One region of the Paenibacillus cisolokensis genome, then DNA from elsewhere that is predicted to be linked to it. Evidence: a T-box and tRNA genes for the amino acid it is inferred to sense, from the RefSeq annotation. Region 1 holds a T-box; the other regions hold tRNA genes.
The links. A T-box is a leader RNA that pairs with one kind of tRNA and senses whether it is charged. The one in region 1 lies ahead of leuS (leucine--tRNA ligase), so its partner is inferred to be a tRNA-Leu.
Positions count from the first base shown of each region.

Region 2: it encodes a tRNA-Leu, which carries the amino acid that the T-box ahead of leuS (leucine--tRNA ligase) is inferred to sense. The anticodon was not compared.
Region 3: it encodes a tRNA-Leu, which carries the amino acid that the T-box ahead of leuS (leucine--tRNA ligase) is inferred to sense. The anticodon was not compared.

Region 1 is NZ_JBCNFP010000063.1:54,791-64,789, forward strand. It holds gene ABEV74_RS11330 (PKD domain-containing protein) at 1-715, shown strand, start outside; T-box leader at 850-1,106, shown strand; gene leuS (leucine--tRNA ligase) at 1,171-3,606, shown strand; gene comER (late competence protein ComER) at 3,651-4,490, opposite strand; gene ABEV74_RS11345 (ComEA family DNA-binding protein) at 4,637-5,305, shown strand; gene ABEV74_RS11350 (homocysteine synthase) at 5,387-6,676, shown strand; gene ABEV74_RS11355 (deoxycytidylate deaminase) at 6,725-7,255, shown strand; gene ABEV74_RS11360 (ComEC/Rec2 family competence protein) at 7,455-9,999, shown strand, end outside.
Region 2 is NZ_JBCNFP010000052.1:23,639-33,637, forward strand. It holds gene ABEV74_RS08930 (ABC transporter ATP-binding protein) at 1-1,085, opposite strand, end outside; tRNA gene ABEV74_RS08935 (tRNA-Leu) at 1,582-1,668, opposite strand; gene ABEV74_RS08940 (divergent polysaccharide deacetylase family protein) at 1,901-2,695, shown strand; gene ABEV74_RS08945 (N-acetylmuramoyl-L-alanine amidase family protein) at 2,692-3,423, opposite strand; gene ABEV74_RS08950 (YqzE family protein) at 3,582-3,824, shown strand; gene ABEV74_RS08955 (hypothetical protein) at 3,783-4,709, opposite strand; gene ABEV74_RS08960 (YqhG family protein) at 4,865-5,806, opposite strand; gene ABEV74_RS08965 (DEAD/DEAH box helicase) at 5,803-7,614, opposite strand; gene ABEV74_RS08970 (adenosylcobalamin-dependent ribonucleoside-diphosphate reductase) at 7,902-9,999, shown strand, end outside.
Region 3 is NZ_JBCNFP010000052.1:11,910-21,908, reverse strand. It holds gene ABEV74_RS08925 (ABC transporter ATP-binding protein) at 1-1,027, shown strand, start outside; tRNA gene ABEV74_RS08920 (tRNA-Leu) at 1,138-1,224, shown strand; gene ABEV74_RS08915 (PadR family transcriptional regulator) at 1,277-1,564, shown strand; gene ABEV74_RS08910 (bifunctional transcriptional activator/DNA repair enzyme AdaA) at 1,699-2,268, shown strand; gene ABEV74_RS08905 (methylated-DNA--[protein]-cysteine S-methyltransferase) at 2,285-2,887, shown strand; gene ABEV74_RS08900 (TFIIB-type zinc ribbon-containing protein) at 2,912-3,313, opposite strand; gene ABEV74_RS08895 (hypothetical protein) at 3,356-3,574, opposite strand; gene ABEV74_RS08890 (hypothetical protein) at 3,724-4,044, opposite strand; gene ABEV74_RS08885 (xanthine phosphoribosyltransferase) at 4,124-4,693, opposite strand; gene ABEV74_RS08880 (YkvI family membrane protein) at 4,850-5,908, shown strand; gene ABEV74_RS08875 (glycosyltransferase family 4 protein) at 5,968-7,098, opposite strand; gene ABEV74_RS08870 (DUF2164 domain-containing protein) at 7,564-7,818, opposite strand; gene ABEV74_RS08865 (PhzF family phenazine biosynthesis protein) at 7,864-8,676, opposite strand; gene ABEV74_RS08860 (GyrI-like domain-containing protein) at 8,727-9,176, opposite strand; gene ABEV74_RS08855 (HAD family hydrolase) at 9,310-9,984, opposite strand; gene ABEV74_RS08850 (NUDIX hydrolase) at 9,981-9,999, opposite strand, start outside.

The DNA of each region.
Region 1 (9,999 bases):
CGATTGGAGCGGGCCGAAATATTTCTATATTGAAACGAACCGCCCGCCGGCCGCCGATTTCGACTGGATGCCGAAGCCGGTCTGGGAGGGCGACACGCTCACCCTGATCGATCTTTCGTCCGATCCGGACGGGGACGAGCTGACATATAACTGGAACATCCGCGATCCGGGAGGCACCGTATCGACGTTTACGGCCGTACCGGTCATTCCGAACGCCAAGCCCGGCAGCTATCTCGTTACGCTGACCGTGTCCGACGGACAACTGCAGCATAGCGTGTCCAAGACGGTGACCGTTCTGCCGCTGACGCTTGTCGGGGATGTCCGGCATACCGCGGAATGGGAGGCGATTCACCGGAAAGCGGGGCATGAAGTGACCAATCATCCGAAAGACTTCTATGCCGGCGAAATTTTGCTCGTCAGCGCGGTAACTTCCGCGGCTCCGGTCGCCCGCGTCGATGCCGAGCTGAAGGCCAAAGGGCTGGACGGCAAACTGCTGGAGACGGCGGCGCGGCTCCAATCGTCCGGCGATCCGACTGTCTATAACGGCGAGCTGTACAATGTCAAATGGAGTTCGCTAACGGAGGGGCTGGACAAAGGGACATACAACGTCGTCTTTACTGTCCGTTACCAGAACGGCGTCGTCAAGACGGCGACCGTGCCGATTCGCATTATCGGCAGCGTATACAGCGAGGTCGGCGTTCACCGCCGGCAGTAGGCCGGAAGGCGCGGCGGATTTCAGGAGATGCAGCGCCCCCTCCAGGAACGGCAGCGGCAATGGCATACGGCTGGTATGCCTTGACAGCGCTATGGCGCTTCTTTATAATCGTAGTATCTGTTTGCATAGCTTCATAGTTGGCGCAGAAGAGGAGCAGTAGTATCGTTGCAGCGCGGCTCAGAGAGCCGGCGGTAGGTGCAAGCCGGACCCGCGGACGACGCGAACTCGCCTTGGAGCCGCATGCGAAGCCGGTTATTCCGTCCGATGAGATGGAGTATGTCCGGTCCAAGCATGCCGTGACCCGCGTTAAGGGCGAAGAGTGAGCCGGGGCGAAGCATGTCCCCGCGCTAACTAGGGTGGTACCACGGAAGCCAAGCCTTCCGTCCCTAGCGACGAACGCTACGGACGGAAGGCTTTTTGCTTGTTTTGAACGATTAGAAGGAGGAACCCGTTTCATGAGCCAACAGCAGCATCAAGGCTATAACCCGCTCGTCATCGAACCGAAGTGGCAGCGGTATTGGGAAGAGAACAAGACGTTCCGTACCGGCGAAGACAAGTCCAAGCCGAAATTTTACGCGCTCGACATGTTCCCGTATCCGTCGGGGGCCGGACTGCATGTCGGGCATCCGGAAGGCTATACGGCTACTGACATCGTCGCCCGCTACAAGCGGATGCGGGGCTACAACGTGCTTCATCCGATGGGCTGGGACGCCTTCGGCCTGCCGGCGGAGCAGCATGCGCTCGATACCGGGCAGCATCCCCGCGACATTACGGTGAAAAATATTAACAACTTCCGCCGCCAGATCAAATCGCTCGGCTTCTCGTACGATTGGGACCGCGAATTCAGCACGACCGATCCGGATTATTACAAGTGGACGCAGTGGATTTTTATCCAGTTGTACAAAAAAGGGCTCGCCTATGTAGCGGAAGTTCCCGTCAACTGGTGCGAAGCGCTCGGAACCGTGCTGGCCAACGAGGAAGTGATCGACGGTCGAAGCGAGCGGGGCAACCATCCGGTCGTGCGCAAGCCGATGCGTCAATGGATGCTCAAAATTACCGAATACGCCGAACGTCTGCTGGAAGACCTGGAAGAGCTCGACTGGCCCGAAAGCATCAAAGATATGCAGCGCAACTGGATCGGCAAATCCGTCGGCGCGGAGGCGGTTTTCGCCATCGACGGGCATGACGCTTCGCTCGTTATCTTCACGACCCGCCCGGATACGCTGTTCGGGGCGACTTACTGCGTAGTGGCGCCGGAGCACGAGCTGGTGGACGTCATCGTCACCGACGAGCAGCGCGACGCGGTAAACGCCTATCGCGAAGCGGCCGCCCGCAAGAGCGATCTCGAGCGGACCGATCTGGCCAAGGACAAGACGGGCGTCTTCACCGGCGCTTACGCGATTAACCCGGTAAGCGGCGCGAAAGTGCCGATCTGGGTCGCCGACTACGTCCTTGCCGGTTACGGGACGGGCGCCATCATGGCGGTGCCGGGCCACGACCAGCGGGACTGGGAGTTTGCGCGCAAGTTCGGCCTGCCGATCGTGGAAGTCGTGCAAGGCGGGGACATCGAGAAGGAAGCGTTCGTCGGGGACGGCCCTCATGTCAACTCCGATTTCCTGAACGGACTAAACAACGCGGAAGCGATCGACGCCATGATCAAGCATCTGGAGGAAACCGGCAAAGGCAGCCGCAAAGTGTCGTACCGGCTGCGCGACTGGCTGTTCAGCCGCCAGCGCTATTGGGGCGAGCCGATTCCGATCCTTCATCTGGAAGACGGCACGATGAAGACCGTTCCGGAGGATCAACTGCCGCTGCTGCTGCCGGACGTCGACCAAATCCGGCCGTCCGGCACGGGCGAATCGCCGCTCGCGGTCGTTACCGACTGGGTGGAAACGGTCGATCCGGAAACCGGCATGAAGGCGCGCCGCGAAACGAATACGATGCCGCAATGGGCGGGCAGCTGCTGGTATTACTTGCGGTTTATCGATCCGCATAACGACAAGGAAATTTGCTCGAAGGAGAAGCAGCGGGAATGGCTGCCGGTCGACCTGTACATCGGCGGCGCCGAGCATGCGGTGCTCCATCTGCTGTACGCCCGCTTCTGGCATAAAGTGCTGTACGATCTCGGCGTCGTCGAGACGAAGGAGCCGTTCCGGAAGCTGGTCAATCAGGGCATGATTCTCGGCACGAACAACGAGAAGATGAGCAAGTCGCGCGGCAACGTCATCAATCCCGACGACATTGTCAATGAATACGGCGCAGACACGCTGCGGATGTATGAAATGTTCATGGGGCCGCTGGAAGCGACGAAGCCGTGGAGCACCAACGGCGTGGAAGGCACGTTCCGTTTCCTGAGCAGGGTATGGCGCCTGTTCGTGGACGAGAACGGCGAGCTGAACGGCAAAATCGCCGATGGGGAAGGCAGCGACGCGTTCAAGCGGACGTGGCACCGGACAATTAAAAAAGTGACCGAAGATATCGAAAATCTTCGCTTCAATACGGCGATCAGCCAGCTCATGATTTTTGTGAACGAAGCCTACAAGGCGGATGAGCTGCCCCGCAAGGCGATGGAAAACTTCGTACAGATGCTTTCGCCGTTCGCGCCGCATATTGCCGAAGAGCTGTGGGAGAAGCTTGGCCATAAGGAGACGATTACGTACGAGCCGTGGCCGACTTACGACGAAGCCTGGACGGTCGACCAGGAAGTGGAGATTGTCGTGCAGGTGAACGGCAAAATTGCTGAGCGGCTGTCGATACCCGCGGATACCGACACGTCCGAAATGGAGCGCATCGCGCTCGATTTGGACAAAATCAAGGAAATGATCGAAGGCAAAACGATCCGTAAAGTGATCGCGGTCAAAGGCAAGCTTGTCAATATTGTCGCCAATTAGGAAAGCATCCTAAAGAGGTGAGCGGTCAGAACGCCCGGCGTTCGTTACAGACCGTTCACCTCTTCGCCATAGAAGGAGAAGCCGATACTTTCCATATCTTCCCTGAACTTGGCATGCGTCGTCCGGATCACCTGCCCGAAAACGCCGTCAAGCTCGCGTTCCATAAGCTGAAGTGCTTCTGCCGTAATGCCGCCGGGAACGGCGACCCGCTGCTGAATTTGCTCTGGCGTCATGCCGCCTGCGGTAAGCAGCTCGCCCGTGCCGCGCAGCATGGCGGTGGCGACGGCGAGCGCCTGCTCGCGGTCGATGCCGGTCTCTTCGACGGCGGCGTCTACGAAGCATTGCAGCACGTAGGAGATGAAAGCCGGGCCGCAGCTTGACAGATCGGACACGATGCGCGTATAGCGTTCGTCGATGTGCAGAGGCACGCTAATAAAGCCGAGCAGGTTCTCCAGCCGCGCACGGTCTTCGTCCGTCGTACGGGTGCCGTAGATGCACAGCGACGCTCCGCTTCGCACACGGTTCGTTATGCTTGGAATCACTTTGGCGATTTTGCTCGGCAGCTGGTCCTCCAGCACTTTTATCATGACGGGGCTTGTTATCGACACGAAGAGTTGTTCCGGGGCCGCGACGGAACGCAACTCGTCGATGACCGTTTTGAATTCATGCGGCTTTACGCACAAAAAAACGATGTCTCGTCCAATCGCCGCTTCGGCATTAGAGGTGACGGCTTTGAGGCCGGGGTAACAAGCCGCAAGCCGTGCCGCTTTGGCATAGGTGCGGTTGCTGGCCGCGATTTGTCCGGGAGTCAGCGCGCCTGACGAAACGAAAGCTTCGATCAGCAGGCTGCCCATGCTCCCCGTCCCGATGAATCCGACATTCATGACGATCCCTCCTTGCGGCGCTAAGCGGCGCGACCGGCACCGGGGCCGTTTTCGCGCCTCTCATACTACTTTATGCATGCCGGCCCGTTCATCATGACGACGAATCCGCAATGTCTGACGAAATTGTTGCGAAGGAGCGTGTCGCTATGAATGCCATGAAATGGAATGATCGGAAAATCAGGTTTGCCGCCGCCGCAGCGCTGCTGCTCATTGCGGGTGCGCTGCTGATCGGAGCAATGACGAAGACCAAAGGGGAGGAGCCGGCCGGCTGGATCCGGCTTGACGCGCCGTTGGCGGCGGCGCTTGCGGAAGCGGAGAGTGACGACGGCAAAGCGGGCGAACGATCTGCGGCTGCCGCCGGGGGCTTGTCGCCCGGGCAGCCGGACAGCGCCGCCGGCCAGCGGGAGACCGGTAACGACGGAGCGGCTGAGGAGACTGCGGCGGGAGGCAGTATGGAACCCGCGGCCGCAACGGCAACACCGAAAGCGGGCGTTCCGGAGCGAAACGACCGGCCGGCCGATCCGACCGCTGCGGGGAATGCCGATCCGGGTGCCGCCGGCGCAACCGGCAGCGCCGGATCGGGAGCCGACAACGGCGAACCGGCAGGCGGTCGCGACGGCAGAATCGATATTAATCGGGCGACGGTGACGGAGCTTGACGCGCTTCCGGGAATCGGTCCGGCCAAGGCGCAAGCGATCGTGGCGGATCGGGAGGCTAACGGGCCGTTCCGTTCCGTGGACGATTTGTTGCGGGTAAAAGGAATTGGCCCGAAAATGCTCGAAAAGATGAAAGAAAGCGTTGTAGCGGGGAAATAAATATGAGAAAATAGATAGGAGTTCTATGCCATTTTACTGCAAATAAGCCAAAAACCAGAAGGAATCAAGGAGGCGTTATACATGTCAGAAGAAAGAAAACTGTCCATCGAAACGTTGGCGGTTCATGCCGGTCAGGAGATCGATCCGACGACGATGGCGCGCGCGGTGCCGATTTACCAGACAACCTCGTACGGATTCCGGGATACGGACCATGCGGCCAATCTGTTCGGACTTAAGGAAACGGGCAATATTTATACCCGTATTATGAATCCGACCACCGACGTTTTCGAGAAGCGGATTGCGGCGCTCGAAGGCGGGGTCGGCGCTTTGGCGGTCTCCTCCGGACAAGCAGCCATCACATACTCGATTCTGAATATTGCCGGCTCCGGCGATGAAATCGTATCGGCCTCCAGCTTGTATGGCGGTACATACAATCTGTTTGCGATCACGCTTCCGAAGCTCGGCATCAAGGTCAAATTCGTCGATCCGTCGAATCCGGAAAACTTCCGGGCGGCGATTACCGATCGGACGAAAGCGGTATTTGCCGAGACGATCGGCAATCCGCGCGGCGACATTATCGATCTGGAAGCGGTGGCGGCGATCGCGCACGAGAACGGCATCCCGTTCATCGTGGACAATACGTTCCCGAGCCCGTATCTGTGCCGTCCGATCGAGCACGGCGTGGACATCGTCGTCCATTCGGCAACGAAATTTATCGGTGGCCACGGCACGTCGATCGGCGGCGTTATCGTGGACGGCGGCAAGTTCGACTGGAAGGCGAGCGGGAAGTTCCCCGGCCTGACCGAACCGGACCCGAGCTATCACGGTGTCGTATATGCGGATGCCCTCGGACCGTTGGCTTACATTATTAAAGCCCGCGTGCAGTTGCTTCGCGACATGGGTGCGTCGCTGTCGCCGTTCAACTCCTTCCTGCTTCTTCAGGGCCTGGAGACGCTGCATCTGCGGATGGAACGGCACAGCTCGAACGCGCTGCGCGTAGCGCAGTATCTGGAAACGAACGAAGCGGTCGAATGGGTCAACTACCCCGGACTTCCCAGCCATCCTTCCTATGCGCTCGGCCAGAAGTATATGCCGAAAGGGCAGGGCGCCATTCTGACATTCGGGATCAAAGGCGGCGTCGAAGCCGGCAAAAAAGTGATCAACTCGGTCAAGCTGTTTTCGCATTTGGCGAACGTGGGCGATTCGAAGTCGCTCATCATTCATCCGGCCAGCACGACGCATCAGCAGCTTTCCGAGGAAGAGCAACGGCTGACGGGCGTAGAGCCGGGCATGATCCGGCTGTCGGTCGGCACGGAAGGGATCGACGACATTTTGTACGACCTTGAACAAGCGATCAAGGCGAGCCAATAATACCGCGTTCCGCCGAAGGGACGCGGCGGCAGAAAGGATGGACAGCAGATGGCAACCGGTCTACAGGACGCGTCCCGCAAGGATTGGGACACTTATTTCATGGATATCGCCTATATGGTGTCGACCCGCTCGCGCTGCCCGCGCAGGCATGTCGGGGCGGTGCTCGTACAGGGCAAGAAGCTGCTCGGCACCGCCTACAACGGCGCGCCGATGGGCGTTCCGGACTGCTCGGAAGCCGGGTGCATGATCGCCGAATCGTATGAGCTGGCGATTGTCGACGGCAAGGAGGAGATGGTGAAGAAGCAGCGTTGCATCCGCACGATCCATGCGGAGCAAAATCTGCTGCTGTTCACCGACCGGATCGACAGGGAAGGCTCGACGGTTTATGTGACCGACGAGCCGTGCTGGACATGCGCGAACATGCTGGCCAACAGCGGGATTCGCGAGGTCGTGTTTCACCGCGCCTATCCGAAGGACAGCGCGAAGGTGAACGAGCTGATGAAGCAGAAGGGCATCGTGTTCCGCTGCCTGGAAACGTACGAGCCGCCCGGACAGGCGGAGATGAACGTCATTTCGTAAGCCGGTACGGCCGGCCGCCGGTTTCGGACCGGTGTCCTTCTGTTATTAGCCATATCCGTTATGAGGAAGAACCTCTTTTTCGCACGTTGCTGCAAAGAGAGGTTCTTTCTTTTTGGAAAGACCGGATAAGGGCGGTTCGTGCCGTTTTATTGCACGACGTGGGAACGAAATCGGAATCGCCGTTAAGGAGGGATGCAAATTGAATCGCCGTCCGCTCGTATGGTTTGCCGCTTGCTGGGTCGCGGGAAGCGCGTCCGCGGCTTCGCTGGAAGCCGCCGGGGTATGGCTGGCGTGCGGGGCGCTGCTGGCGCTGGCGGCTGCGCTTGCGCTGCTCGGGCGCGCGTCCCGTCCGCTTGCCGCCGTTTGCCTGGCGGCGTTCGTGCTGGCGGCGGGGCACCGGATGTGGGCGGACGAACGGAACGTTACCGCCCTGCCGGATTTGCTCGCCGCCGCCGAGGGCGCGTCCCCGTCCGCTTCGTTCGCGGTCGAAGCGGAGGGGACGATCGTGTCCGCGGTCGAGATCGACGGCGACCGCGTTCGTTTCCGCGTGATTGCGGACGCCATCCGCGAAAGCGACGCCGCGGCGCCGCGCCGTGTGCGCGAGCGCCTGCTCGTCCTCGTCCGGCTTGCTGCGCAGCCGGACCGTGACATCGCCGCGCGCTGGCAGCGCGGCGACCGCGTGCGCGTGGCCGGCGAGCTGGAGCTGCCGGCCGGCGCCACCAACAGCGGTGGGTTCGATTACCGCCGCTATCTCCGCAGCCAGCGCATTCACTGGCTGCTCAAGGCCGAGGGCATCGGCGCCGTCGACGCGGCGCCCGGCCCAAACTGGAGCGCCGCCGCGCTGCTCGGACGCGCGGACGCCGTCCGCGGCTGGCTCGGCGCTCGCATGGACGAGCTGTACCCGGACAATCAGGCCGGGTACATGAAAGGTCTCGTTCTCGGCATTCGCGAGAGCCTCGACCCCGAGCAGTTCCGGCAGTTTTCGGAACTGGGACTGACGCATGTGCTGGCCATATCCGGCCTGCATGTCGCCGTCTTTCTGTTCGCGCTCGGCGGCCTGCTCCGGCTGCTGCGGCTGACGCGCGAACGGACGTTCACGGCGCTGCTGGTCGCCGTTCCGCTTTACGTGCTGCTGACCGGCGCTTCTCCTTCGGTCGTGCGCGCCGGCATAATGGCCATGCTCGGACTTGTCGCCGCGCGCATGGGACGGCTCAAGGACGGCCTGCATGTGCTGGCGGCAGCCGCATTGGCGATGCTCATATGGGACCCGTTTTTGCTGGCGAACGTCAGCTTTCAGCTGTCGTTTCTCGTGACGGCGGGTCTGATTGTCGGCGTGCCTCCGCTGCGCCGCGCGCTGCCGCGCCGGACCAAAATCCAGCCGCTGATCGACCTGGCGTGCGTGACGATTGTCGCGCAGGCGGTATCGTTTCCGCTCAGCATCTATTATTTCAACCAGTTTCATCTGCTTTCGCTCTTTGCCAACCTGCTGCTCGTGCCGTTTATCAGCTCCATCGTCATGCCGCTTGGCGCGGTTTCGCTCATCGCGGCCGCAATCTGGCCGGCAGGCGCGGAGTGGTTCGCTTGGCCGGCCGTTTGGGGCAACCGGCTGACATTCGGAGTTGTCGGCTTCCTGGCCGAGGCGCGCGCGCTGAAGACGATATGGGCGACTCCTCCGGTCATTTGGATCGCGGCATGGTACGGGGCGCTCGCCTTGCTGGGCGCTTATTTGAACGGCATAGCATCGCAGCGGCCCGAGCTGCACGCACGGCCCGAGCCCGGCGGCCGGACCGCATGGCCCGAGCTGCACGCACGGCCCGCGCCCGCTGGCCGGCCCGCATGGCCCGAGCAGCGCGAACGGCTCGAGCCCGGCGGCCGGACCGCATGGCTCCAGCAGCACGCACGGCCCGAGCCCGCCGGCCGGTCCGCACGGCCCCGCGAATTCGATCGTTTCACGGCGCCCGGCCGATCCGGCGAACGCGAATGGCCGGCCTTCGCCGCCGGTCCGGCCACAGAACCGCTGCCCGGCATCTCGCCAGGGAACACCCCCGGGCTTGCGGCAGTCCATTCGCCGCATGGCGCGGAGCCGGGCATTCCGCCAGCGCCCGGCCAAGCGGCCGATCCGGTAACGGCACCGCTCGCGGCCTGGAGCGGGCCCGCGCCCGCGTCCTGGTCCGCCAGTCCGGCGGGAAGCGCCGGCGAACCGATTGCCGCACGGCGGAGCGGCGCGCCCGCCTGCTTCCGGAAGCGCCTTCGGCCGCTGTCCGGCGCCGGCATCGTCCTGCTGCTCGGCTTGCTGCTCGCCTATGCGTATTGGCCGGATTGGCTTGACCGGACGGCACGCCTGCAAGTGCTCGATGTCGGACAGGGAGATGCGCTGCTCGTGCGGACGCCTTCGGGCAAGCATTTGCTGATCGATGGCGGCGGCACCGTCTCGTTCCGCAAGCCCGGCGAGGAGTGGCGGACAAGGAACGACCCGTTTGAGGTGGGCCGCGACGTCGTCGTGCCGCTGCTGATGAAGCGCGGGGTGAAGGAAATCGACCTGCTTGTGCTGTCGCATCTGGACCACGACCATATCGGCGGACTTAAGGCCGTCGTCGAATCGATACCGGTCAAAGGGCTGCTCTGGAACGGCACCGTGAAGCCGACTCCGGAAGCGCTCGCGCTGTTTCGTCTGGCGCTGGACCGCGGCATCCACGTATACGGGGCGGCGAGCGGGCAGACGTGGCAGCCGGACGGGCATAGCC
Region 2 (9,999 bases), on a different contig from region 1:
ACGAACGACACGTCTGTCAAATTGTCGGCGGACGAGGAGGGATAGCGGAACGTCACGTTCCGGAATTCGATCCTGCCGGGCCGTTCCACCGGCTCGGTATTCTCGCGCTCAGGCTCGGGCACATCCGGCTTGTATCCGAGCGTTTCGTAGACCCGGTCGAGCGAAGCGTTGCCCCGCTGCATGATGTTGATTAATTCGCCGACGGCGAACATTGGCCAGATCAGCATTCCGAGGTAGACGTTAAAGGCGACCAGCGCGCCGATCGTCAACTCATTGTGAAACACCAGATACGCGCCGTAACCGAGGCCGATCAAGTAACTGACGCCGACCAGCACTTTGATCGTCGGTTCGAACAGCGCATCGATGCGAACGACGGCCAGATTTTTGTGCAGCACGTTTTGCGTGACGTCGGCGAACTGCTTCTCCGCAGCCCGTTCCTGGGTGAAAGCGCGAATGACCCGGATGCCCGAGACCGTCTCCAGCACGCCGTCGTTCATTTCGCCGAACGCATCTTGCGCTTCCGTGAAGCGCTTGTGAATCCATTTGCCGTAAATGCTGACCAGAATGGCCATAATAGGCAGCGGCAGAATGGCCGCCAGCGTCAGCTTCCATGAGACCAGCACGGTCATCGTCACCAGCAGCGTCGCCATCCACAGCGTCGAATCGAGCAGCGTCAGAATGCCGAATCCGGCCGTCATCGATACGGCTTGCAGATCGTTCGTCGCCCGGGCCATCAAGTCGCCCGTCCGGTTCTTCTCGAAGAAAGTCGGCGTCATCTTCAGAAAATGGCGCATAAGCCGCGAACGCAGCATCCGTTCCACCACGAACGAACCGCCGAACAATTTATATATCCATATATAGGAAATGATGTACACGCCGATCGTAATGCCCGCCAGCTGCAGCAGCGTTACGGTGATCTTCTCCCATGTCATATCGTTCAGCTGAATGGCGTCAATCGAACGGCCGACAAGCATCGGGGGAATGATCTCCAATATTCCCGCAATCGTAAGCAGCGGAATGGCGATCGCGTACCGTTTCCACTCCAGCCTGAAAAACCAGCCGAGTTTTTGCATTACCGAAATCATCAGAAACTCTCCTCTCTCGAATTGCGACAACGGTTCGGCAGGGGCGTTTTGCGAACAAAAAAACACACCGCCCGGAAGCGATGTGCTTTGCTCTGCATAGCAAAAGCGCATGCCACGGTGAACCGTGACATGCGCCTGAATACTCGTTCGGAGTTTACGCGAAACGAACAGCGGTCGCGTTATCCTCTGTTCGAATCCGATAGATCCGGAGTCAGGGCCGTCACGTTAGGGAGTATGAAATTGCGGGCCGAATCGTGAAGATGCCCTAATGAAATAAATACGTTGATCGCTTTCATGACAGTCCTGCTCCTTTCTGTTAAAGTCAAATGGATATAAATGCAAGTTACCACAGTATCTTCAATCGTGTCAATTGTTTTTTTCGATTTGGCATAAACGGTTTTGAATTTCTGCAACAAAAAAACCTTCAACCATGAGTGTCCGGTCAAGCGGAGCGGATCAGGTTGAAGGCTTGTTCGTCATCGTCTGGGATGCAATATGGTGCGGTCGAGAGGACTTGAACCTCCACGGTATTGCTACCACTAGAACCTGAATCTAGCGCGTCTGCCAATTCCGCCACGACCGCATATCGTATCGCAATCACGATAGTTATCTTAGCACGCGCTCCGGCGGAACGTCAAGCGACGGAACGAAGTTCTAATTTTCAGTCAATATTTGCCGTTCTGTTGGCGGATTTCTCCTTACCGCGGCTACATATTTTGCCCGTCTGACACAAAGAATGAGGAGGAAAACAAGGTACCGAAAGGAGCTATGGCGGGATGAAACGGAAAGCGCAAAAATGGGGAAAAGCAACGATTATGGCGGCATGCGCCGCCTTCATGCTCTTCGCCGCTGTTTTCCCGGCCGATGCGGCGCCAGCCGGCGTCAAAACCGGCAAGGAAACCGGCGTCCGCAAACGGATCGCTCTTGTGATCGACGATTTCGGAAACGGGATGTCCGGGACGAAGGAAATGATGGCACTGCCGGTCAAGTTCACGGTCGCCGTCATGCCGTTTATGCCCACCTCGAAGGCGGATGCGGAGGAGGCTCACCGGCTCGGACACGATGTGATCGTCCATATGCCGATGGAGCCGGTGCGGGGAAAGAAGGAGTGGCTCGGACCGGGCGCCATTACGACGGATCTTGACGACAGCGAAATCCGCAGGCGGGTGGAAGCGGCGATCGATCATATTCCGCACGCGATCGGCATGAATAATCATATGGGATCGAAAGCGACGGCCGACGAGCGCGTCATGCGCATCGTTCTGACGGTGTGCAAGGAGCGGGGGCTCATCTTTCTCGACAGCCGGACGACGGAACATTCGGTCATTCCGAAGCTGGCGGCCGAAATCGGGGTGCCTTATGCCGTCAACAACGTCTTTCTTGACAATTCGTATAAGCCGGCCTATATCGCCAAACAGGTTAACGTGCTGGTCCGGCAGCTGCAATCCCGGAGCGATTGCGTTGTCATCGGTCATGTCGGCCCTCCGGGACTTTACACATCTAAGGTCCTGCGCAGCTCGTTGCCGGAACTGCAGCAGACAGCCGATTTCGTTAAGCTGCCCGACATCGTGCGCGGACTCCCGGCTTTTCCCGACGGATTGCGTCTTTAGTCCTGTTTGGCGGCCCGCTCGCGATACTGGCGAATGCCGGAGACGATCGCCTGGGCGATCGCCGTTTGCTGCTGCGGGTCGGTAAGCATGGCGCGGTCTTCGGCATTGGTGATAAAGCCCATCTCCACGATGACGGCCGGACGCTTGACGCTGTTAAGCAGATAGAACGGCTTGCCGAGCTTCGGCTTCGCATGCGTGCCCTGCTGCCGGTTGAGCGCCTCCTGGATGCATGTTGCTAGCTTGACGCTTTCCTCGTTGTCCTGGTGAAGCACGAGCGGACCGCGTTTGTTTTTGTTTCTGCCGGCGTTGACGTGCAGGCTGACGAGTATTTGCACGTTGATTTCATCCGTAAGCTGTCTTCTTTGGCTCAGATCGCGCCGGTGCCGCGAGCGGCTCGCATGCCAGCGGTTGTCGTCGCTCAAGGCGTAATCGCCGGTCCGATTCAGCACGGTCGGAATGCCTTCGCTGTTAAGAAGCAGGTAAACCTTTTTGGCGATCGCGAGATTGATGTTTTTTTCCAGCACGCCGCCGTAAGAAGCCCCGTCGTCAATTCCGCCGTGTCCGGCGTCCAGCAGTACTTCGGCCGTCGGAAGCGCCCGTTTGTAGGAGGGGGGATCGGAAGCATAGGCCGGATGAACAGACAGGGCCGCAATCATCTGAGCGATAAATATTGCGCTAACGCATGCAAGGAACCGGCGAAACGAGGAACGATTCATCGATAATGTCATAACCTCCTGTGAAGGACCGGGATCGTTTTCTAAATATTGTGCGCAGCGGCAAGGAAGTCCATACGTGCGAGAGTTTGTTCGTTTGGAGAAGGCGCCGGGCGGGCACAATAGAATTATGGGAAACGGGAAATTTACGAAGGAAAAGGGAGGCATTAACGATGGCGGATGCAGATGAGTATATCAAATATATAACGGAACGATTCGTGCAATATATCGAAACGCCCAAGGAAGAAAGACGCCGGAGCCGGTCCGAAGCCAGGTCGGCAAGAGAGCCGTGGCATGTGCGCTGGTTCGGAATGGCGCCGGCATCGATCGCGATGTGGTGGAACAATCGGCGTTGGCGTTCGTTCAAGGACAAATTATCGGTAAAATTCCCCTTCAGACAGAAGCAGGTCAAATAAGACGTTTCGCGTTCCTTCGCCTTCAAGCGTAATGTAAGTATGTTCGGTCGTGCCGTCGGACCATTGGTCGTAACCGACGACAGCCCATACGAAGCGGGTCGTATTCCGGTACAGCTCTGCGGTGTACCGGATTTCCGCGCGCTTGTCCAGCATTGCGGGCAGCAGATGCCGTTCACTTGCCGCCAGCGGCGATCCGGTCAGCCAGGGCATCCGGTCGTACCTTTCGAAAGAAGCGTTGCGGCGGACGGACACCTCCCAGGCCGGTCGGGGCTTGTCGATGGCGGTATCTTTTACCGTTTCGATCGTCGCCGTTCCGATCGACGCTGCGGCGGAAACGCCGTTCGGCTCGCCCGCTTCGCTCACGGCTTTGCCCAGCAGCTTGTCGTCGATCGGCAGCGTTTCCCCGCTCATCGCATCGGCGTACAGAACGGCGCCATCCGGCTTCGTAATATGCCAGACCGCCAGCAAAGGATGATAATAAAGCGGTACGGCCTTATAGCGGCCGATTCCTTCCTTGCTCATTCCGTGTCGAAGAACAGCGGAATCGAACAGCGGATGGGGGCCGGAGCCGTACTCGACAAGACGGTACGGTTCCGCTTCGCGGTCCGTCGCTTCCACAATCAGATAGCCGGTAATTGCCGGACCGTTCTTGACGGTTACGTACCAGCTGTGTGTGCCGGGACCGAGCGGCGAGATGCTATAAGCGGCCGATTTCCACAATTCGTAGCCGCTTTCGGCGGACAAAGCCTCGATCCATTGGCTTACCTGTTCATGCAGCGTTGCCGGTCTGGCCGCGCTTGCGGCCGGCGGCATCGATCCTGCGGCGGCGAGAAAGATAAGGGCGGCCGCATAGGCGGGCACCCATTTGCGCATCGTTTGACTCAAGGCTCGTTCATCCTCCCGTTTTTTCGTCGTGACGGACGATGTACCGTCCATTGTAGCGGACAAGCAGGGAAAAGAGTGTAGGAACCTGTCACGTCCGGCTGCCGCATCGACGTTCTATTTTTGCCGGATTGCGCAGGAAAACGTCTAATGTGGACTTATCCGATCCCTTCCAGATGAAAGATACCGCAATTTATGACGGATGCCGTCACTCTCGGCTCGTACTGCCAGCGGATTTCTTCCTTCCGCCGCTCGTACTGTTCGGCGATCGCCGCCTTTGACTCCTCCTCGGCGCCGGCGATCAGCGGTTCGTAGTAATGCGCGACCTGCGCCAGTTCCTCTTTCAGCCGCTGCGAAGCTTCTTTGGCCCATTCGTAATCGTAACCGCGCAGTTTCTTCTCCAGCGAGCCTTCAATCGCGGCCAGCGCCTTGCCGAGCGTCAATCCGTTCTTCGCCAGATGAATGTTCGGAGGCAGGCGCGGCGTCATCCGCAGATTGACGAGCCGTTCATGGAACCGTTCAACGAATTGGCCGGTCGCGAGCGAAACGCCGAACGAATGAATCTCTTCCCGCTTCCGGTCGGAAGCGAATTCGACCTTCATATTGACGCCTAGCCATGCGGTGTAAGGCGTCGATTCCAGCGGGTGGCGGCTGCGCCGCTCCGGCTCCTGGAACAGACAGACGAAGCGGCCTCCCGCCCGGGCGGCGCCAAAAATTTGCTCCAGCCGCTGCGAGCCGAAGTGAAGCACTTCCTCGGGGACGCGCGCCGGCGCCGCGGGCGAGCCGTGCACGAAGCCGAGGGAACGCGCCATTGCGGCGTCGGCCGCCGCATCCATGACGGAGCGGCCCGCATGGTCCGCCGGTGCGGCATTGGCGTTCGTTTCATATTTCGACTTGTCCGTAATGAATCGGAACGTCATCGTCTCGGGCTCCGCGCCGGTACGGTCTACGAAGCTCCAGTAGTAGGGACGGTTCGTCAGGATACGGTCGGCTTCAGGCGACAGCTTGACCGTGAAGTGGGCCGGCGATTTTTCGATAATGTGGCAGCCGGTCGCATCCAGATAACGTTGGACGAACCGGTGAATTTGCTTCTCGTTCACGATCTTTCCTCCACCTTCCGCCCGGCTTTCCGCTCCGGCCCAAGGAGGGGGGGAGCGTCGCCGGACCGCTCCGCTACCTGGACTTCGCCGCGAATCCGGTTCAGCGACGAGCCGAGCGAATCGATGCCCGCGCGCAAATCGCGGCTGTTGTCCGATTCCAGCATGAGGCGGGCAAGCTTGTGCTCAAGCGATTGATCGTCCTGCTCGAACCGTTCGAGAATATGATCCAGGTCGCCGATGACCATCTCGAACAGATTGATTTTCTCGTGAAGCAGGTGGACGATATGCTCTTCGATCGTGCCGAGCGTGCACAGGTTGTAGATTTTAACGTCCTTCGTCTGGCCGAGACGGTGAATCCGTCCGATCCGCTGCTCGACCCGCATCGGGTTCCACGGCAGATCGAAATTGATAATATGGTTGCAAAACTGCAGATTGATGCCCTCGCCGCCCGCTTCGGTGGCGATCAGCACTTGCGCCTTGCCCCGGAACAGGTCCATCATCCAGTCTTTTTTGCCCCGGTTCATGCCGCCCCGGTACGGCACGGCGGTCAGGCCGTGCGTCCGGAAAAATTGCAGCAGCGCTTCCTGCGTCGCCCGGTATTCGGTGAAAATAATCACTTTATCGTTCATTTCTTTCACAAGCTCAAGCGCCTTCTCGGCCTTGGTGTTCGCCTTGATTTGGCGGATCACTTCCACCAGCTCCCATATTTTCGCCCGTATCGGCGAATCCTCGGCGGTCTTCTTGAACAGATTGACCAGCGTGACGAACACGGCGTCGCGGCTCGAGCATACTTCGCGCTGCAGCGTGACAAGCGACAGCATGCTGGACAAGTCGCCGCCGCTCTCTTCGTACCGCTCCCGGACAAACCGGGTGACCGCGTCGTAGAGCGCCTGTTCCTCCTGCGAGAGCAGAAGCGGCACATTTTTGACAAAGCGCTTTGTAAAATGAATATTACCCTCGCTGCGCCGGTTCCGAATCATCACCGAGGAGAGCGTCTCCTGCAGCTGGTCCTCATTTTTCGGCAGCCGCTTGCCGAGCACGAAATTGGCTGCGAATTCGCTTTGTCCGCCAAGCTGGCCCGGTTTGAGCAGCGTGATCAAATTGTAGAGCTCGTCCAGATCGTTCTGAACCGGAGTGGCCGTCAGCAGCAGGCAATATTTTTTGCGAAGCTGAATGACGAACTGATAGTTGCTCGTCTTTTTGTTTTTCAGCTTATGTGCCTCGTCGATAATGAGCATATCGTAATCCTGGCCGAGCAGCGTATCGCGATGGGGCTCGCGCTTCGCCGTATCCATCGAGGCGACGACGATGTCGTACTCCCAGGAGTACGCCCGCTTCTGGGCGACGGCCGGAATGCCGAACTTCTGATTCAGCTCCCGCACCCACTGCAGGACGAGGGAGGCCGGCACCAGAATGAGCGCCCGCTTCACCAGTCCGCGCACCATATATTCTTTCAGCACGAGTCCCGCCTCGATCGTCTTGCCCAACCCGACCTCATCGGCGAGAATGGCGCGGCCGCCCATTTCGTGCAGCACTTTGCGGGCCGTTGCCACCTGATGCTCCATCGGTTCGAAAGCCGGCAGGCAGCGCAGACATTGCAGCTCGTCGAAATCGGCGACACGTTTTGATTGCTCCGCCTCGAGCGCCAGCTGGTACAGCCCCCAGTCGTCCCAGGGGCCGTTCTTCTCAAGCCGCGACTGAAGCTCCTCGAACCAGGAACGTTCGCAGCGCAAATCGACGAGCGGATGCAGTTTGCGGACGACATAGGTATCGTCGGACCGCGGGGCGGAGGGAGGTGGAGGAAACATGTCTAGGCTAGCGCTCCTTTCAAGTGTCGTTTCATCATGTTTCCAGTATGGCCTTTCCGGAGGCGATTCATAAGAATTCGTTAAAAAAAGAGTGCGGACAAGCAAATGGAAGCTAGAGAGGGGGAGAATGGGGTTGATGGGCGAAAATCCCGAAAAATCCATATGAAGATCAATATATAGTATAGTATAATGAGAAACGCACACAATATATGGTGCCAAATTCATACAATGCCGTTAAAAAGATATGGTAATTAGCTTGACAAATGGGAGGCGGTTCGCTAGTGGAAATGGCGACGCGGAAGAGCCGGCTTGAAGGGCTGAGCGAAAAAATCTTTTTGGACCGTTATGCATGGAAAAACGCGGATACGAACCAGACGAAGGTCGGCGACGTGGTCCTCGTGCTGACGAAAGACGACCCGAAATTCCCGGCGAAGGAAGTGGGCGAAGTCATCGCGCGCGAAGGCCAGACGGTGACGGTTCGGACGCGCAGCGGGGAAATCGTACAGTCATCGGTCGACAAACTGACGCTTACGATAGAGAAAACGCCGGAAGAAATGTGGGACCGCCTGGCGGCGGCGATGGCATCGGTGGAAGAAACGGAAGTGAAGCGGAAGGAATGGCGCGAGAAGTTCCGCTATATTCTCGACGACTGGAAGCTCGTGCCGGGCGGCCGGATTGCGGCGGGCGCGGGAGCCAGCGAAGAGTTGACACTGTTCAACTGCTACGTCATCCCTTCGCCGCATGACAGCCGGGGCGGCATTATGAAGACGTTGACGGAGATGACCGAGATTATGGCCCGCGGCGGCGGCGTCGGCATCAATCTGTCGTCCTTGCGTCCCCGCCGGGCGATCGTCGCAGGCGTGAACGGTTCCTCGAGCGGTGCGGTATCGTGGGGCGGCCTGTTCAGCTATACGACCGGCCTGATCGAGCAGGGCGGGAGCCGGCGTGGCGCGCTTATGCTGATGATTAACGACTGGCATCCCGATCTGCACGACTTCATTACGGTTAAGCAGACGATGGGACAAGTGACCAACGCCAACCTGTCGGTATGCGTCAGCAACGCGTTCATGCGCGCGGTCAAGGAGGATCTGGACTGGGATCTCGTCTTCCCCGATACGCAGGATCCCGAGTACGACGAGCTGTGGGACGGCGATCTGGAGAAGTGGCGCCAGCGCGGCAAGAAGATCGTGCACTACAAGACGGTTCGCGCCCGCGACATCTGGCATACGATCATCGAATCGGCGTGGAAATCGGCCGAGCCGGGCGTCGTGTTCATGGAATATTACAATCAGATGTCGAACAGCTGGTACTTCAATCCGATCATCTGTACGAATCCGTGCGGCGAGCAGGGGCTGCCGGCTTGGGGCGTCTGCAATCTGTCGGCGATGAACCTGTCGAAGTTCTACGATGAAGCAGCCGATGACGTCGCTTGGGACGAACTGTCCAAAGTGACGCGCTGGTCGGTGCGCTTCCTGGACAACGTCATCGACAAGACGCCGTACCATTTCCCGGAGAACGAGCGGAATCAGAAGAACGAGCGCCGCATCGGTCTCGGCACGATGGGGCTGGCTGAGCTGATGATCAAGCTGCGCATTCGTTACGGCAGCCCGGAATCGCTGGAATTTCTCGACAAGCTGTACGGCTTCATCGCCCGCGAAGCGTACCTAGCTTCCACGGAAATCGCCGCGGAGAAAGGCTCGTTCCCGGCATTCGATGCGGAGAAGTTCGTACAGAGCGGCTTCATGAAAAATATGATCGCCCAATATCCGGAAGTCGGCGAAGCGGTCCGCAACCGCGGCATGCGCAATGTGACGGTCATCACCCAGGCGCCGACAGGCAGCACCGGGACGATGGTCGGCACGTCGACCGGCATCGAGCCGTATTTTGCCTTTGAATATTTCCGGAAAAGCCGGCTCGGCTACGACAAGCAGCTGGTCCCGATCGCTCAGGAATGGAAGGACGCGAATCCGGGCAAGGAGCTGCCGGACTTCTTCGTGACGGCGATGGATCTGACGGCGGAGGATCACATTCGCGTGCAAGCGGCGATCCAGCGCTGGGTGGACAGCTCGATCTCGAAGACGGCGAACTGTCCGGCCGACTTTACGATCGAAGAGACGAAGCGGCTCTATGAGCTCGCCTTCGAACTCGGCTGCAAGGGCGTCACGATCTATCGCGACGGCAGCCGCGACACGCAAGTGCTGTCCACGAAGAAGGAGGAGAAGTCCGACGCCGCGACGGCAGCGGCTGCGCCTGCTGCGGCGGAAACGACGGCCGCAAGCGCGCAATCGGACGAAGCGGCGCTCGGCGCGCTTAACGCTTCGCTGAATGCCGGCGTATCGCCGCAGGCGGAGCAGGTGTTTGACAAGCAGTACAAGCGCCGTCCGC
Region 3 (9,999 bases), on a different contig from region 1:
GAATGCGCTGACCGGCCACAATCTGGTCGGCGTCATCCGGAATATCGCATTTGTCTCCTTGATCTGGTATTTCGGAGGCGTTTCGATAAGCGGGCCGCAAGATGCCGTGACGCTTGGCGTGCTGTACGCGTTCGTCGATTATTTGAACCGTCTGTTCAATCCGATTGTCGGCATCGTGAATCAGCTGCCCAATCTGGAGACGGCGCTGGTATCCGCGGAGCGTGTATTCGTGCTGATGGACGAACCGGGTGAAGACGTATCCGATCAGGTAATGGCGCGCTATAAAGGCAACGTGAAATTCGAAAACGTCTGGTTCGCATACAAAGAGGACGAATATGTGCTGAAAGGCATTTCGTTCGAAGCGAAGCAAGGTCAGACGGTTGCGCTGGTCGGTCATACGGGCTCCGGCAAGAGCTCCATCCTCAACCTGCTCTTCCGTTTCTACGACGTCGAAAGCGGCAGCATCAAGATCGACGGCGTCGACATCCGCGACATGCCGCGGCAGACGATGCGCCGGCATATGGGCATCGTGCTGCAGGACCCGTTCTTGTTCACGGGGACGATTGCGTCCAACGTCTCGCTGAACGACCCTTCGATCTCCCGGGAACAGGTGGAGAAAGCGCTGCGTGACGTAGGCGCGGACCGGCTGCTCGGCCAGCTTCCCAAAGGAATCGACGAGCCGGTTATCGAGAAAGGCGGAACGCTGTCCGCCGGTCAGCGGCAGCTGATCTCGTTCGCCCGCGCGCTGGCGTTCGACCCGGCCATTCTCATTCTTGATGAAGCGACCTCGAATATCGATACGGAGACGGAAGCGGTCATTCAGAACGCGCTTGAAGTGGTCAAAAAAGGCCGCACGACGTTCGTCATCGCCCACCGGCTGTCGACCATCAAGAGCGCCGATCTGATCTTGGTGCTGGACCGGGGCGAAATTGTCGAGCGCGGCGATCACGACACGCTGATGAAACGGCGCGGCAAGTACTATCAGATGTATCAAATCCAGCAAGGCGAACTGGCGTCGACCGTTTGATGACGGCAAAAAGAAATTATTTATTCAAATTAATGCTTGACTCGCTACTTTTATTTGTGATATATTATTTCTGTTGACATCATTACTTCCCACACGGAAGCGAGTCATCTGCGGTCGTGGCGGAATTGGCAGACGCGCTAGATTCAGGTTCTAGTGGTGTAACAGCCGTGGAGGTTCAAGTCCTCTCGACCGCACCATATTCACATGAACTGCTCGTAAAATTGTCCTTGCGGCGATTTACGAGCTTTTTTGTTTGCCCAGGCGAAAAAAATCGCTATTGATCATGGAATAGTAGGCTATGAATTGATGAAATCGGTCCGGCTATCGTTCCCGGATGTTTACGAAGGGACGATCTACACCATATTGCGTCGGCTGAATGCCAGCGGATATGCCAGCATAACGAAAATCGAGTCTCCGAACGGCCCGGCCCGAAAATATTATCATCTGACGGAAGAAGGTCAGGCATATTTGAACCGGATGATCCGGGAGTGGAAGGAACTGGTCGAAAACGTTGCCGCTATTGGAATCCGGGTATGAGCAAATTACCGCCATGTTCCCGAAGCGAATATCAGGCAAAATGATTCATCGATTTCGTTATCTTGCTTTTTCATTCCAAAATGCGCGCATAATCGGCCTGCATGGGGTATACTTGTTATCGGAGGCGAACGAATATGCAAGAGCCTGCACCTGCAACAGACGAGCAGTGGCAAGCGATCCTCAATAATGACGCTTCTTACAACGGCCAATTTTATTATGCTGTCAAATCGACAGGCATTTTCTGTTATCCGTCCTGCAAATCAAAACCGCCGAAAAGAGAAAACATCGGCATTTATTATTCGGCCGAACAAGCGCTAACCCGATATCGCCCTTGCAAACGGTGCAAACCGACAGGACAGCGATTGCCGGATGAAGAATGGATTGCCGTCGTAACGGAGTACATCGAACGGAACTATGGCGAAAATTTAAAGCTGGAACATCTTGCAAACATTTGCCACGGTACGCCGTATCACCTGCACCGTACATTCAAAAAGGTGAAAGGAATGACGCCCGCAGCCTTCATTCAACAATTCCGCATCGATAACGCCAAGGACTTGTTGAGACGCACCGATAAAACGGTCGCAGAAGTCGGCGAATGCGTAGGTTTGCCGAATACGCCCTACTTTATTACGCTGTTCAAAAAAATGACCGGCTATACCCCGGAAAGCTACCGCAAAAGGCATAAGCAGCACGCTAACCTGTAAAGGAGGCGATGAATGAATGGCACCGGACAACGGATTCATCTACTGGTCGTTACTTGCTCATGAGGAATGGAAGCTGCATCTCGCCATGACGGAAGGCGGGCTTTGCTTCGTCGGTTCAAATAACCAGCCGTTCGAGGAACTGAAAGATTGGGCATCCGCCCGTTATCCAGGCAGAACGCTGGTTCGGGATGACGAATCGCTGCGTCCCTACTCGACTGAGATCGTCGAATATTTGCAAGCAACACGCCAATCCTTTTCGTTTCCGGTTGTTTTACGGGGAACTCCCTTTCAAGAAGCGGTATGGAACGCACTTCGCCAGATTCCGTACGGACAAACCCGATCTTATTCCGATATCGCGCTGCACATTCAGAAACCGGCTTCGGTTCGCGCAGTAGGCGCCGCAATCGGGGCAAACCCCGTTTTAATTACCGTACCTTGTCATCGCGTCATCGGCAAAAACGGAGCGCTTACCGGTTACCGGGGCGGCCTGGACATGAAAACAAAATTGCTGGAACTGGAACGGACCCTATCGCCTCCCTATACTTGTGGGCCATTTGAATCGATCGGTTCGTCTCCTCCTAGGCCAAACATGAAAAAACCGCGAAACGCCTTGATTTGACAAGGCTTCTCGCGTTTTTTTTCTCTAGTCGAACAGATCGCCGAGGACATCGAGCACGCTTTTTTTCTTTTTATACGGATAACCGTGCTTGTCGTATTTCGATTTGCCGTGTCCGTAATGATGGCCGCGTTGATCGTAACCGTATCCTTGCTGGGGCGTCCCATACCCCTGCTGGGGGCCGTAGCCTGGGGGCGGACCGCCGTACGGAGCGTGTGGCGCCGCTCCCGGAGCCGCTTGCGGAGGCCGATCGTACGGCTCCTGCTCCATTCGCCCGATCTCTTCCTGCAGCTCGTGCACGCCGCGCATCAGCTTGTCCAGCTCTCCCCGGTCCAGCCACACGCCCTTGCAATCCGGGCATACGTCGATCATGACGCCGTTTTTCTCGACTTCGCGCATGCGCACATCTTCACAAACCGGACATTTCATCGCAATCCCTCCTCGCTTTCACGCCCTCTTTCCTTATACGGCTCATTCGTCAAAAGGATTCGCCCGTTTTTCGGAAGCCGGCTGATAAATATAGCGTCTGCTCACTTTGACGACACGGCGGTTTGGTTTGCGGATGACGACCGACTCGTCGTCCCAGGCCACCACGATGCCGAGCACATCGTTGCTCTCGATGCCGTCCCGAACGACCCGAACCGTTTCGCCGCTTTGCCTGAACCGATCCAACTGCTCTTCGCTAACCATGCTCTTCCTCCATCTTGTAAATGCATCCCCATTGGCAAAAGGCCCCCACATCGCGCCTGACGCTTGCGATATGGGGGACTGTCGCGATTTACGCTGCCGGTCAGCGGCAGCATGGTCGAAGTGTTGCATTTTGGGAGTCTGTGCGCGAATCAGCCGACATGCTCCTTCGTGTCGTTCGTTTCATACCATTCGTCCAGCACGCGGGAAGACATGACGCGATTCGAAACATACTCCGCCTGCTTGTCCGTAAACTGGTGCCGCCATTCGATGCCAAGCTCTTCGCAAAGCTTGACGACCGTCAGCAGCTCGGACCAGGCTACGTAACGCTTATACCAGAAGAACTGCGGATGCTCGATCATATAAGGGTACAAATCGTCGAATTCGGTGTGCTTGCAATCCAGCGCACGCTCGAAGTGAATTTTGGCATCCGACAGTTTGGACTCAAAAAACTCGCGGTTTGCAATAGCCATTTTGTGCGCCTCCCCTCTACTTACTTTATATTATAAAGGAAATGATCCGGCAGCGAAAGATCGATCAGCCGCCGCCCGTTCAGGCAAACGTGATGGTTCCGTTGTCGAGCGAGGCGATTTTGACCAGCGAATCGACTCGGATTCCTTGTTCGCGCAATGTTCTCGCGCCGGATTGGAACGTCTTTTCGATGACGACCCCGATTCCTGCCAGCTCGGCGCCGGAGCGTTTAATAATTTTAATGAGCCCCCGGGCCGCGTCTCCGTTTGCAATGATGTCGTCAATGAACAATACCCGGTCCCCATCGTGAAGAAACTTTTTGGACACCATAATGTCGGTCACGATGCCTTGCGTAAAAGAGGGTACCCGTTCGCAATACGATTCCGGATCGGCGATGAGCGTCTTCTTCCGGCGCGCGAACAGCAGCGGAACGCCAAGCGCCTGAGCGGTCGCGAAGGCGATCGGAATGCCGGACGATTCCAGCGTGACAACCTTCGTGATCTTCTCCCCCTCATAAAGCCGGGCAAATTGCTGCCCCATCTCCGTCGTCAATACCGGATCGACCTGATGATTCAGCAGCGCATCCAGTCTCAACACATCGCTGCTGATGACCGACGCCTCCTGTAAAATTCTCTTCTTGAGCGTCTCCATATGACCCCTCCACACAAAATCTTATTCGTTACATTACCACAGCCGGCGGAACTTTCGCAAGCGCGGAGCAGAAGCCCGAAAATGCCGGCTTGTCATGCCCGTCCATTCACGGACATACCTTGTATAGTACAAGGCTTTCGAAAGCGGGGGCGGGAAATGAAAAGGACGGGCAAAGTATTGCAAATCGCATTTACCTATATCGGCACGATCGTCGGCGCCGGGTTTGCGACAGGGCAGGAAATTTTGCAGTTTTTCACCCGTTTCGGACATTGGGGGACGTTCACCATTGCGGTGGCGACGCTGCTGTTTATCTGGCTCGGCACCAAAATGATGGTGCTCGCGGGAGAAATTCAGGCCAAGTCTTACGAGGATTTGAACAAAGCGCTGTTCGGCGAGCGGGCCGGCCGCCTCGTCAGCCTTTTTATGATGGTCATTCTGCTCGGGGTCATTGCCGTCATGATGGCGGGAGCCGGATCGATCTTTTACGAGCATTGGAACATCTCGTATGTCTCTGGACTGCTCATTACGATAGCCGGCTGTTATGTGCTGCTGCGCAAAGGCATGAAATCGATACTGACCGTCAACACCATTGTCGTACCGCTTATGCTGCTGTTTACCGTGATCGTCCTGGCCGACGCAATCGCATCCCCCGGCTCGAGCCGATGGTTGACGATCAAGACCGATCTGTCGCCGTGGGCAGCCTGGGCTGCGCCTTTTCTGTACGCCGCCTTCAACTTGTCGATGTCTCAAGCCGTTCTCGTGCCGCTCGGCGCCCAGATCGGCGACCGGAAGACGATTGTGGCGGGGGCCTGGATTGGCGGAATCGGGATCGGCTTTATGCTGCTCGCCGGCCATATCGCCTTGTCGATGCATATGCCCGGCGTTCAGCAATTCGCCATCCCGATGGGCGGCATTGCCCGCGGGCTGGGCCAGGGCTTGCAATGGATTTATACCGCTTTGATCTTCGCGGAAATTTTCACGACCTTGATCGCCGACATCTACGGCCTGTCGCTGCAGTTGCAGGAACGGCTGAAATGGCCGCGCAACTTGCTGACGGCGATCATTCTCCTGATCTGCTTTTTTGCCAGCCGGATCGGCTTCGAGCCGCTATTGTCCACCCTCTATCCGCTGTTCGGCCTCTTCAGCCTCGGGTGGCTTGCCTTGATCATCCGGCAACGGACGGAAGCGAAAGGGACGCCTCCCGGGCGCAACTAGTCGCCCAAGAGACGCCCCTGGAAGCGGTCCGGCAAACGAATGGCCCGGAAAACCCGGTGTCAGGAACCGGGCTTCATCTCCGCGTACACCTGCTTCAGCTGGTTAATAACGCGTTGCAGCGAATATTCTTTCTTCGCTCTTTCCCATGCCGAGCGCGCCAGATTATAGCGGAAGGCCGGATCGGTAACGACCTTCACCAGCGCTTCGCATAACGCGTCGGGATCGTCGGGCGGAACGAGCAGTCCGTTCTCGCCATCCGTAATTTGCTCCGCTATCCCCCCGACATTCGTTCCGACGAGCGCCAGCCAACAAAGCGCCGCCTCGGCAAATACCGAACCGAACGCTTCCGCCCGGGAGGGAAGCACGAATACATCGAAGAACGGCATGAATTGTTCGGGGTGCAGCATATAACCGTAAAAAATAATATCGTCGTACAGACCGAGCGACACCGCGAGCTGCTCCAACTCTTTGCGAATCGGTCCGTCGCCGATAATATGGAGCATGAACGGATGCCCCTGGCTCTTCAGCTTGGCGCAGGCATGCAGCAAAACGTCGAGCCCTTTGGCGGGAACGAGACGGCAAACGGTAATGAGCTGCGGCACTTCGTTCTCATGCGCAACCGGCTTGAACCGTCTTTCGTCGAAGCCGTTCGGGATGACCTGAATGCGCTCAGCATCCTGTACGTAAGGAGCCAGGTACGAGCGGAACGAATGGGAAACGGTCAGCAGCCGGTCGGCCTTCGCCTCCAGCTCGCCATAGAGCGACGTCAAAAACCGGTGCGCGGCATCGCCTTCGCGGATTTTGCCGTTCAAAATCAGCTCGCGTTCGTAGCTGGAGTGGATCGTCACCGCCAGCGGCGTATCGGGAAAAAGCCGTTTCATGGATAGCGCGGCGATCGGATGATGGGCATGAATGAGGTCGTAATTTTGCTGGATACGCAGCCGTGTCCACCACAAATAGTCGCGAAACGTCTGCATATATTTGTCGACGACCGGATCGCCGGCAAAAGCGGCCGCATCGAACGTTTCGAATGCAATTTCCTCATGCCCTTTTCCTCTGACCCGCTTGGGCAAAGAGAACAAATCCATCTTCCAGCCTGCCTTATTGAACCGCTCCCGGATGTACGGAACCATGGACGACACCCCGCCGGGCTGCTCCGGCGGAAAAAACAACGCTTGCAGGATGTTCAAAAGCTGACCTCCTAAAGACTTTTCGAAGAAAAGTCGCTTCGTAAGCATAAGCTTAGACTTTGCGGAGCAAAGTCACTTCGTAAGGATAAGCTTAGACTTTGCGGAGCAAAGTCACTTCGTAAGGATAAGCTTAGACTTTTCGAAGAAAAGTCACTTCGTAAGGATAAGCTTAGACTTTTCGAAGAAAAGTCACTTCATAAGCATAAGCTTAGACTTTTCGAAGAAAAGTCGCTTCGTAAGCATAAGCTTAGACTTTGCGGAGCAAAGTTACTTCGTAAGCTTGAGTCCGGGCTTCGGGCTTGGCTATCGTGAAATCAAACGCTGTGCTGCAACCCGTTCCTTCATATATTATAAGACTTTGCCGCGAGAAAAAGTACCCCCGCCGCTGCCGGCAACTTGTTGTTCGCTTACGCCGCCGTCCCTGTTGCCGTTCGTTCGAGACGCCGCCTTCAAGCGGCGCCCGCCTTATCGCCTTTGCGCCGGCTTGATCCGCTTGAGCGCATACAGCTCGTCGTCCAGCGACTGGCTGCGTTCCGCGATCAATACGCGCGCGTCTTCCACACCCTGGTTGTACGCGTACGGACCGATCTCGCCGAGCATCCAGTCGAGCAGCTGCTCGGCAGCCAGCCGGCCGATCGTCTCCGACCTTTCTTCTTCAAAATAGAGCCTGATACGCTCGATTAGCGCCTCTTTCTCTTCGCGGGGCAGTTTGAATACCATACCGTTACTCGCCTCCCGACAATTCCCTGCAATACTTGCGGTCGGCTAGTTCCGCCCCGCGTCAAGCGCGAGCTCGCCTTTCAGCACTGTGACCGCTTCCCCGATCAGCTTCACTCTGTCGCCCGCGTCGATGACGCGCAAAAATCCTCCGCGGCTCGACGCCTGATAAGCGGTCATCTCCGTTCGCCTAAGCCGCTTGGACCAATAAGGGGTCAGCGCGCAATGGGCGGAACCCGTAACGGGATCTTCGGGCACGCCCAATGCCGGGTAGAACGCCCGGGAGACGAAATCGTAACCGGTCCCCGCATCGGCCCGCGCTGTCACGACGACGCCCCGCGCCGTCAACGCACTCAGCAGGGCGCTGTCCGGCTTCAATTCGCGCACCGCGCGCTCGCTTTCCACCTCTATGAGATAATCCATCCGGTTGCGTCCCGTAAAGCGCGGAATCAAGCCGAGCGCTTCAATCAATTCGTCCGGCGCCTTGTCCGGCGTAACCGGTTCGGAAGGAAAATCGAGCATGATCCCCTTGCCGTCCCGCACGGCGGTCAGCATGCCGCTCAACGTGCTGAAGCGCGCTGCCGCCTTGCCTTCCAGTTGTCCGGTTTCCCACAGGAAGTGGGCGGCGGCCAGCGTCGCGTGACCGCAAAGCTCCACTTCCGCTTTCGGCATAAACCAGCGAAGCGAATAATGGTCCCCTGCCGGAACGAGAAACGCCGTCTCCGACAAATTCATCTCCGCCGCAATAAGCTGCATTCGCTCGTCGTCAAGCGGCTTCTCCGTAAAACAAACAGCTGCCGGGTTTCCTTTGAAAGGCTCGGCGGTAAACGCATCGATAATATGAATCGTACCGTTATTCATAACTTCTCCCCTTCGGGCGTCCGCTTGGACGGCCCGGACTTCTTCATCGATCACTTGATTGGAATATACAATTCAACCGGCACTTCTTCCAGATGCTCGTCGATATAGAATACTTCGATCGAAACGGCATTCTCCAGCTTTTCCAGCTTCATCTCTTTCATCCATATGAACAACTGGTCGTAGGCTTCTCCGATTCGTTTATTGGTGCAAGTAGTCATCGCATAGCGATGCTCCGGGATGGTAAACTGCACCATGCCCGGCGGGACAACTTCCAAACGGCGCGTTTCATAGCAGGCCCAATAGGTGGCGAATACCTCGTTGCCGAAATATGGGCTGTAGAGCGCGGGCGACTTGATTGCGGAGCCGAGCTCGTGTTTTCGGGCGATAAACTCGGTCTGCAAACGGATCGCCTCGTCCGGAAGCGTCGAGAACGGCCCGCAGTAACTGATACCGACCAGGTTTATAGCAGGTTTGTTCACGATCGTGCATAGATCCAACATGCTTATCCCCCTTCGTACAGTTCGCGAGGCATGTACGCCATGAATGGCGCTTCTTTCTCAGTTTATCACGATTGTCCGCCAATGGCACAATTTTAAAACGGATTTTCCTACATTTTTTTCAATTCATAACAAATTACAACCAACCGATCAATTCCCGAAGACTCTTCGTTTTGCGAAGCGGCACCGCCGAAATCGCGTTGTCCCAGGGCTGATTGCGCTCAAACCAGACCGTATGCAGGCCTGCCTCGCAGGCGCCGGCCATGTCGTTGCGCGGATGATCGCCGATGTATAGCGCGCGTTCCGGCAGCACATCCAGGAGGGACAGCGCCAGCCGGAAAATCCCCGGATCGGGTTTGCGGATGCCGACATCCCCGGACACGACAACCGCACCGAACCGAGCCCGGATGCCGAGACGATCGATTTTGCGATTTTGCACGTCGCTGCCCCCGTTCGTTATAAGGCCGAGCCTGTATCTTTCCCCGCAATAATCCAGCAGCTCTTCGGCCGCTTCCATCAGCGTCGCCTGCTCCGGATAGTGCCGCGAATAGAAAGCGAACAGTTCGTCGGCCGCCGGCGCTCCGGCCCACGACAGCATGTCCGGCAGCTCGCGAAACAGCTCGTGCTTGTCTTTGTACCCGTCCATATCCGCAGCCCGGAGCTGCCCGGCGATGAACCGGTGCCTTTCGGGCGTTTCCCCGGGAAAATAATGCCGGGCCAGCATTTCCGCGAAGACGCCGAAGCTTCGGTCCCTGTCCAGCAGCGTATTATCCAGATCGAACAAAACCGCATCCAGCTTCCGTTTCATCATCGCTCCCCCCGGTCG